Regions from separate parts of the Staphylococcus lugdunensis genome, predicted to be linked through region 3. Evidence: predicted binding sites of a transcription regulator. Region 3 holds the regulator's gene; each other region holds the start of a gene.
The links. The regulator NrdR, encoded in region 3, represses ribonucleotide reductase genes. The targets are predictions, from matches to a motif close to AACACNATATATNGTGTT.
Positions count from the first base shown of each region.

Region 1 (3,298 bases), 890 kb from region 3:
TTTCTTCTTGATTATATTAGGATTGGCAACCATATCATCGTAATACTGCTCTAAATCGATATCATCAAGTGTTACACCATACTCTTGTTTAACTGTGTGTGGCGCAAACATATAAAAATCTTTTCCTTCTTTAGCTAAATCAAAGAATTTTGATGGCACAATTAAGCCTGTTGAAATCGTTGATAGACGTAAATCCTCGTCAGCATTAACCTTTTTAGTATCTAAAAATTCTTCAACATCATAGTGGAATATATTTAAATATACAGCACCTGCACCTGGACGTTGTCCTAGTTGGTCTGCATAACTAAATCCACCTTCTAGTGATTTTGCGACTGGTAATACCCCTTTAGCCACACCTTTAATTCCTTTAATTGCTTCACCACGAGCACGTAATTTAGATAAATTAATGGCTACACCGCCACCGATTTTACTTAATTGTTTTGCTGTTGAATCAATAAAGTTAATAGAATTTAAACTATCATCTACTTCTAATAAAAAGCATGAGACTAATTCACCACGTCGAGCGCGACCTGCGTTTAAAAATGTCGGCGTCGCTGGTTGATAACGTTGTTCTACCATGGCTGAGATAAATTGTTTTGCTTGTGCTTTATTACCATTAGCTAAATACAGTGCTACGATTGTCACGTGCTGATTATAATCTTCCAAATATTGTGATTTATCATTCGTTTTTAACGCGTAATCTTTATAAAACTTACTTGCTGACATATAACTTGCAAAGTTAAATTCAATTGACTTGGCAAAATCAGTTATCTCACGTAAGTCTATCTCACTATATTTATCGAACACATTAAAATAAAAATCATGGTCTACTAAATAATGTAAGCGCTCAATTTCGTCATCAAAGTAAATTGTTTTATCGTGAATCTCTTCAAGATAAACCTTTAATGCTTCTTGATCTTTCTCTAAATTAAAGAAACCACTCTCTTTACGTTTGGTTACTTCATTATTTAGTTCAATATGATTGTATTTTTTCTCGTTCATAATTTTCATTAAATTGACCCACCTTGTCCTTAAATTCTTTCACGTCACTGTTTGATCCTTGAACCTCAAATTTCATTAGTAATGGCACGTTATATTGTTCAGAAATCGTCTGTCCAGCCTTCGCAAAGTTTTGTCCCCAGTTGCGATTGCCGCTTGCAGCAACTGCTTGCAAGTGCTGATGATTGACTTGTAGAAATTGCTGTACTTCTTGTGGCACTTCACCAAAGCCAATTGTCCCTGTTACTAAAATATAAGGCTCATTTACTTCTTCTTGACAATTATCTTCTGTTATTTCCATAACATCTGATAATTCGGTTCTTTTAATAAATCGTTGAACATTTCCTGAAAATGAAAAATAAATAACTTTCATTTAATCGCCTTCTTTCATCAATCTTGTATTAAAAAATAAAGATTTCTTGCTAGAAACCGAATTGCACTAGTATTGCATGGATATGTGTCGTGTTGTTTATAACATGTTCATTTGTTACTGCGTAGTATGTTGTTTAGTATAAATTCATGTTATGTTTTAAAATACGTCATAACAAATTAAACGCTATCGCTCATTTTTTCTGTGCTGATGAAACATCATTAGACTATCATTTATGTCAGTCATCCATTTTATAGTTGTTCAATGCCTCATATAAACACTACATCTTGTGTATAAAGCAAAAACGAACTATATGTATAATAGTAAAATTTCTCTAATGCATAACGAATATGGTGAGAAATTAGCCTTATTTAGTGTTATTTTGCTTAAATATTGACTTTTTTATTGCATTCTATTTTAGAAGTAAACACTATATATTGTGTTGGTTTTCAAAAACCAACACAACATTCTGTGTTTCATTATACATAATATCCTTAATTATTAAAAGTTTGAGATTGCTCCTTAACGTTCGGAATTTCGAATAAACGTGCGTCACTGTAAGTTTAAAATAGCTCAAAAAAATATTTTACATTTTTGTGAGCATTAATGCTTGCATTTATAAAATTTTTCTTAAATAGCTTTATCGTCCGGGTTGGCGTCATTTTTGAAGCTATTAATTCAAACATAAAAATATGGTATACAATCTTAATTTAAAATTTTATACAAATATTCCGGATATTTAATTTATTTCCAAATAGAACGTATGTTCGTTTTTTAATTATAAACGATTGCATTATACATTTCAAGTTCCAATGCATAGATTGCTTTTTTATGCTATCATATATAAGTTAAAATTTATTATTGGGGCGATTAACAGTGAATCCAAAAGTGAAAGGTATTATTGCTATCCTCATTTCTGCTATTGGCTTTAGTTTTATGTCAGTTTTTTTTAGACTTGCCGGTGATTTACCTGTCTTTCAAAAGTCGTTAGCACGAAATTTTGTTGCTATGTTTATACCCTTATTTTTTATTTATAAATATAAACAGCCAATGTTCGGTAAACTTCGTAATCAACCATTATTGATTGGACGGTCTACCCTTGGGTTGATTGGCGTATTACTCAACATCTTTGCCATAGATCATATGGTGTTAAGTGATGCCGACACACTAATGAAACTTAATCCATTTTGGACTATCCTATTAAGTTTACTATTCTTACATGAAAAAGTGCGAAAATATCAAATATCTGCGATGATCATTGCCATTATGGGTATGTTGCTTATAGTTAAGCCCGAATTTTCTTCTGAAATGCTTCCATCATTAGCAGGATTATTTTCAGGAATATTTGCTGCATCAGCTTATACATGTGTGCGCGCACTAAGCAGACGTGAACAACCTTACACGATTGTTTTTTACTTTTCATTATTTTCCGTGATTGTGTTGATCCCGTTTTCCATCGCAACATTTGAGCCAATGACAACAACCCAAATATTATATCTTTTAGGTGCAGGGCTTGCAGCAGCTGTAGGTCAAATAGGTATCACATTAGCTTATAGTTTTGCTGCGGCGAAAGATATTTCAATATTCACGTATGCTTCTATCATTTTTACTGCACTATTTGGTTTTATTTTATTTGGCGAAACACCAGATATGTATGCTATAGTCGGCTATATTATTATCATTAGTGCAAGTTACTATATGTTTGACCAAGCACGACGTGAATCAAATACACAACAATCACATTAAAGGAGCGGTAATATGACTCAAGGACGTCAAGAAGAGGAAATGAAAGACATTACATTATTAGGTAACCAAAATAACAATTATCAATTTGATTACCGTCCAGATGTATTAGAAACATTTGTTAACAAACATCAAGGGAGAGACTATTTCGTTAAATTTAACTGTCCAGAATTTACGTCACTCTGC
Region 1 is NZ_CP014022.1:1,008,574-1,011,871, forward strand. Features, by position in the region: gene nrdE (class 1b ribonucleoside-diphosphate reductase subunit alpha) at 1-1,011, opposite strand, end outside; gene nrdI (class Ib ribonucleoside-diphosphate reductase assembly flavoprotein NrdI) at 974-1,372, opposite strand; gene AL499_RS04800 (DMT family transporter) at 2,246-3,115, shown strand; gene queF (preQ(1) synthase) at 3,128-3,298, shown strand, end outside.
Region 1: a site for NrdR is predicted at 1,646-1,663, ahead of nrdI (class Ib ribonucleoside-diphosphate reductase assembly flavoprotein NrdI). Genes of this name have one in related genera too.

Region 2 (3,298 bases), 890 kb from region 3:
CACAATGTGGACATGTATATCCTTGAGCAGTTGTTTCAAAATCTCCTTCATAGCCACATTCATAACAACGATCAATTGGTATATTTGTTCCTAAATAACCAACTTTATCGTAGGCATAGTCCCAAACCGCTTCAAGCGCCTTTAAATTATGATTTAATTTTGGATATTCGCAATAGTGAATAAATCCACCGCTTGCGTAGTATGGATAATCCTTTTCGAAATCTATTTTTTCAAAAGGTGTAACATCTTTTCGCACATCATAATGAAATGAATTTTGATAGTACCCTTTATCCGTAATATCTGGTATAGAGCCAAATCGTTCATAATCTAAGCGGCAAAAACGGTCTGTCAATGATTCGCTCGGTGTACTATAAATACTGAACCAAACGTCCGTCTCTTCCGTCCATTCTAATTGATAATCCTTCATTTCTTTTAATATATCTAATGTAAAGGCCTTGGCATCTGGATTTGTTTCCCAGTTTGGACCATAAAATACAGTAGCTGCTTCGTATAACCCAATATAACCCATAGAAATCGTAGCACGGCGATGTTTAAATAAATCCGTAACATCTTCACCTTCTTGTAATTTATATTTAAAGGCGCCACTTTTATACAAAATCGGAGCATTTTCAGGAACCGCTTGTGCAACACGCTCAATACGATAAAGTAAGGCTTCATGTAAAATATCCATACGCTCATGGAAAAGTCGCCAAAACGTTAACTTATCGCCTTGAGACTCAATCGCAATACGCGGAATATTTAATGTTACGACACCTAAATTACATCGACCACTATTCTCAAATTGCCCTTGAGCATCACGCCAAGCTGGTAAAAATGAACGACAACCCATAGGTGCTTTAAAATCACCTAAAATATCAACCAGTGTATCGTAGTTTAAAACATCTGGGTACATGCGTTTCGTTGAGCATTTTAAAGCGAGTTGCTTAACGTCATAATTAGGGTCTTCTTCGCTAAAATTAACGCCTTTTTTTATCGTAAAGACTAATTTTGGAAAGATTGCAGTAATTCTATTTTTACCTAGTCCTTTGATACGTGTGTTCAAAATTGCCTGTTGAATTTTTCGACTTAGTTTATCTGTTCCTAAACCAAATCCAAGTGTTACAAATGGCGTTTGACCGTTTGATGTGTACAATGTGTTTATTTCATACTCTAAACTTTCTATAGCATCATTAACATCTTTAGTTACTTGTTGATCTACATAATCTTCTATAGCATCTGCTCTAACAAATGTTTCAGCAACTTTGCGGTGATGTGCTTCATTATGTCGTGCATATGTACTAAGTAATTCATCAACGCGGTCGACCGTGCAGCCACCATATTGGCTACTAGAAACATTGGCAATAATTTGTACAAGTTGTGCGGACGCCGTTTGAATTGATTTCGGTGTAGTGACATTGGCGTTCCCAATCTCAAACCCATGCTGTAACATTGATGTTGCATCAATTAAGCAGCAGTTTGTTAAAGGTTGGAATGGGTGATAATCTAAATCATGAAAATGTATATCTCCATTCTTATGTGCTTGTGCGACTCTTTTAGGTAATAAATGTTGTAATGCATATGACTTTGAAACGACACCTGCTGTTAAATCACGCATCGTTGAAAATGTATTGCTATCTTTATTGGCATTCTCATTTACAATTGCTGGATCTTTGGTAATGAGACCTTGTAATTCAGCTTCAAGTTGTTTCATAAAAATCATTCCATTTCTATATATAGTACTTATATTAAACTTATAACACTATATATAGTATTTCAAATAAAAACCCACATGTTAACATAACTGTCAAAGAGTTGTTAATAATCCTTGAACTTTGAGCAGCAGACAATAAAAAAATCCTACAATATTGTTGAAGCACAATATTGTAGGATGAACCGTTCAAATAGTTGATTATGAGATGTAATTGTAAGAGCTTGCTTGACTTGCTGAAATTGTACGTGTAGAGACAACGCCAGGTCCGCCATTGTAATTCATTTCTGATACTTTAACTGAACCATCACTATTGACTTTTTCAACGTAAGCGACATGACCATATGCACCTTGTGATGTTTGCATTACCGCACCTTGTTTTGGTGAATTGCTAACATTATAGCCTTCTGATGCAGCTGCGCTAGCCCAGTTACTTGCGTTGCCCCATGTAGAGCCAATTTTTCCGCCTACTTTATCAAAAACGTAATACGTACATTGACCTGCTGTGTATAGGTTTGAGCTTGATCCTGATTTACCTGAAAACGCTGAACCACCACTAGTATTTGAAGCATGACTTGATGGTGCTTGTGTAGTTGTTACTTTAACATTTCTATCAGAAGTTGAATAGCTAGCACCTAATCCGCCACCATTGTTTGCGTGATATGCTTGAGTTTGTGGCTGATAGTTTTGACTATATTGCGTATTGTAGTTGTAGTTTTGAGTGCCTGCTGTGTTTGTATAATTATATGAATAATATTGACCTTGTTGTGCTTGGTTTGGACTCCAATTACCTTGCCAAGTGTAGTGATAATTACCTTGTTGGTCAATTGTATATGAATAGCTATAAGAATATGGATCATTTGGATTATAACCATTATTGTTTTGTTCAGCAGCGTGTGCGTCATGACCTCCTGCGAGTGCAATTGTTGCAAATCCTGCTGTTGCGATTGTAGCTGTAGCGATCTTTTTCATAATCAAATATCCTCCTAAATTCATTTAAATAATGATTTCTTTATCTCGTGGCTACCTTCAAGTTACAAAACATGATTAATTTTTTCTCGTTGTTTCAACGACAAATCACACTCTATCAGAAAAATAAGCTGCTGTGTGCGTTGTTAATATTTTGTAAAAGAATCATAATAAACAGTCGTTCGATGTAAAACTCATAGCTATTTTGTAACAATCTCTAACAACGATGATGTTGGGGATGATAGACATCATAATCAACAGATTATTACATTTGTTGTAATAAAACCGATAATTGCTTTCACGTTAATGACATCAAAAACAATTAAATTTATTCATAAAAAACTATGAAGACATTTATTATCAAATGTTTCTTCATAGTTAAGTTTCTTTTAATTACTCTTTTTGTTTAAATAATCAACAACGACATGTTGATACAAATCAATAAAATCTAAATAATGCTGTTTATCTATATATTCATTCGCTCGATGTGCTTGTCGCATAAAACCAGGACCGATAATGGTTAAGTCTACATTATCTATACCTTTTAATAATTCTGATGCATCTGTCGCACCGACAAGCGCTGTAACTGTTAAATCATCTTTATATTCAGTAAATGACTTC
Region 2 is NZ_CP014022.1:1,801,811-1,805,108, reverse strand. Features, by position in the region: gene nrdD (anaerobic ribonucleoside-triphosphate reductase) at 1-1,711, opposite strand, end outside; gene AL499_RS08435 (CHAP domain-containing protein) at 1,910-2,680, opposite strand; gene AL499_RS08430 (ArgE/DapE family deacylase) at 3,067-3,298, opposite strand, start outside.
Region 2: a site for NrdR is predicted at 1,756-1,773, ahead of nrdD (anaerobic ribonucleoside-triphosphate reductase). Genes of this name have one in related genera too.

Region 3 (3,298 bases):
AAGAGGCCCCTCTAGTTTCTAAGGACTATAATACAAATCCTCATTCAGCAGTTATAGATGCTAAAAATACAATGGTCATGGGAGATAATAAGGTTAAAGTTATAGCCTGGTATGATAACGAATGGGGATATTCTAATAGAGTAGTTGAGGTAGCAAATCAACTTGGAGAACTAATTAAATAAACAATTTATTACTGCATCAATGCGAGGTAAGTTGGAAACTTACCTCGTTTTATATTTTAAGTCTTAACAAAATAAACAACTATATTGTAAACTTTATAATATCTATGGTTTACAATGTTGGTATCAAAGACTAAGATATAACTATATTGAAAGCAGAAAGGTATGTGGGGAAATGAACTTAGCAAATCAAATTATTAACGGGAAATATTTAACTCAGGCTGAGTGCTTAAAAATTTACAGAGATGCTTCGTTAGCTACATTAGATTTAGTGCATGAAGCTTATTTAATTAGACGACATTATTTCGGTCATAAAGTCAAACTAAATATGATTTTGAATGCAAAAAGTGGAATTTGTTCTGAAGATTGTGGCTATTGTGGTCAATCTAGAGAGATGAAGCACAAACAACGATACGCCTTGGTGTCAAATGAAACAATATGTAAGGGCGCAGATGTTGCTTCAAATAATAAAATTGGTACGTATTGTATTGTTATGAGTGGTAGAGGACCAAGTGACAAAGAAGTAGAACATATTACAAAAACGGTAAAAGATATAAAAAAGGATCATCCACAATTAAAAATTTGTGCCTGTCTTGGATTGGCTAACGAAGAGCAGGCAGAAAAATTAAAAGCTGCTGGAGTTGATCGCTATAATCATAATATTAATACTAGCGAGTCGTATCATGGGCAAGTTGTTTCAACACATACATATGATGAACGTATACAAACGTTATCATATATGAAAGAACATCATATTTCACCATGTTCAGGCGTAATATGTGGTATGGGTGAAAGCGATGAAGACATAATTGATATGGCTTTCGCATTGAAAAAAATAGATGCTGATAGTATTCCAGTGAATTTTTTACATCCGATACAAGGAACAAAATTTGGTAGTATGGATGATTTAACGCCTATGAAGTGTTTAAGAATATTATCTATATTCCGCTTAATAAACCCTACAAAAGAAATTCGTGTAGCAGGTGGCCGTGAAGTAAATTTGCGATCATTACAACCACTCGCATTACAAATTGCAAACTCGATATTTGTAGGTGACTATTTAATTACCGGTGGTCAACCAAATGAGTTAGATTATCAAATGCTCGAAGATCTAGGTTTTGAAATTGATTATGGCAATGACGATGAAATAACTTTTAGTCATCCACAATTCAAATCAAAGTAAATACAGAAAAAACAACGTTACAATTCAACAAACAACATCAATTAAAAAATTTTTAATATAATGTTCTACTATTGAGAATAAGTAATATTTATTATGGAGGGGCAAACTGTAAAGTAAAGCCATAATTGAATAATTTTTCTTGAAAAAAGTAAAATAGAAAAGGTTTTATAAATATATAAGAATAGCGTGTATAAAAAAGTTATGTTAAATTGCTATTTGTTAAAATTCTGTATGGATTCAATGAACATGTCACTGCTTTTGTCAAAATAGAAAATATAGTATAATGAAGCATAATCTAATCAAGAGGGTGATATAAATGAAATGCCCAAAATGTAGCTCTACACATTCAAAAGTTGTTGATTCAAGACATGCAGATGAAGCAAATGCAATTCGTCGCCGCCGTGAATGCGAGAAATGCGGCACGCGTTTTACTACTTTTGAACACATAGAAGTGAGCCCATTAATCGTTGTTAAAAAAGATGGTACACGTGAACAATTTTTAAGAGAAAAAATATTAAATGGTTTGGTAAGATCTTGTGAAAAAAGACCTGTGCGTTATCAACAATTAGAAGATATTACAAACAAAGTAGAATGGCAATTGCGTGATGAGGGTCACACTGAAATTTCTTCGAGAGATATTGGGGAACATGTAATGAATTTACTTATGCATGTCGATCAAGTTTCTTATGTCAGATTCGCATCCGTATATAAAGAATTTAAAGATGTTGATCAGCTTCTAGCTTCCATGCAAGGTATCTTAAATGATAATAAACGGAGTGACTCTTAAATGACCATGCAAGCTTACCAATTTGATTTAAGACCAAGAGACAGTTTTGAAGTTATTCGTCATTTTGAGCTTAGTCAGGCTCACTTAGAAATATTAAATCGATTATATGCTCCATTGATTGGTACGCATGCCATTGGTTTATACCATTATTTAAATCAGTTTGTATCTGAAAATAATCAGGAATTGCTAACGCATTATACCATTATGAATGAGTTAAAGGTTAATTTATTAGATTTTAGAAAGACAATGGATTATTTAGAGGGGATTGGCTTGCTTAAATCTTTTGTGCGCCATCAATCTGATAATTCAAATTTTATCTATGAACTAATACAACCACCTACAGCTTATCAATTTTTTAATGATCCTATGCTGTCAGTTTTTTTATTTAGTGAAGTCGATAAAAAGCGCTTTGTACAGTTAAAACAATATTTTGAGCAAGATAGAAAAGATTTAACAAATTATCAAAATATTACGCACAAATTTACTGAAGTTTTTAAAATGCCTAATAAAGATATTAAAATTGATAGTCAAAACATTAAATCATCTCAATATTATAAAGGTCTTGATTTGTCTAATGAGCACTTTGATTTCGAATTACTTAAAGAGTTACTTCAACATCATTTTATTAGTAGTGAAATAGTTACAGATGAAGCTAAAGCTTTAATCTTACAATTGGCTACTTTATACGGTTTAACCGTTGAGGCAATGAAACGCATGATTTTAAACTCAATTACAAGTGCACAAACTTTATCGTTTGAAGAGTTACGCAAACAAGCAAGATCATATTATTTAATTGAGCATGAACAGCAATTGCCTAAATTAGCGATAAATGCTGATAAATATTATGATTCTGAGAGCCAACATACGCGTGATAACTCGACTAATACAAAACAAGACGAGTGGCTATCTAGTTTAGATAATATAAGCCCAGTTGATATGCTCTCCTCATGGTCGGGTTCAGAACCGACTCATCAACAAAAGCTGATGATAGAAGAATTGGTTAGTAGAGAAAAACTACCGTTAGGCGTCATAAATATATTATTACAATTTGTGATGTTAAAAAACGAAATGATGTTGCCTAAAAAATATATATTTGAAGTTGCTTCTAATTGGAAAAAATTAGGCATTTCAAATGCAAAAGAAGCATAC
Region 3 is NZ_CP014022.1:120,700-123,997, forward strand. Features, by position in the region: gene gap (type I glyceraldehyde-3-phosphate dehydrogenase) at 1-182, shown strand, start outside; gene bioB (biotin synthase BioB) at 355-1,362, shown strand; gene nrdR (transcriptional regulator NrdR) at 1,679-2,149, shown strand; gene AL499_RS00600 (replicative helicase loading/DNA remodeling protein DnaB) at 2,150-3,298, shown strand, end outside.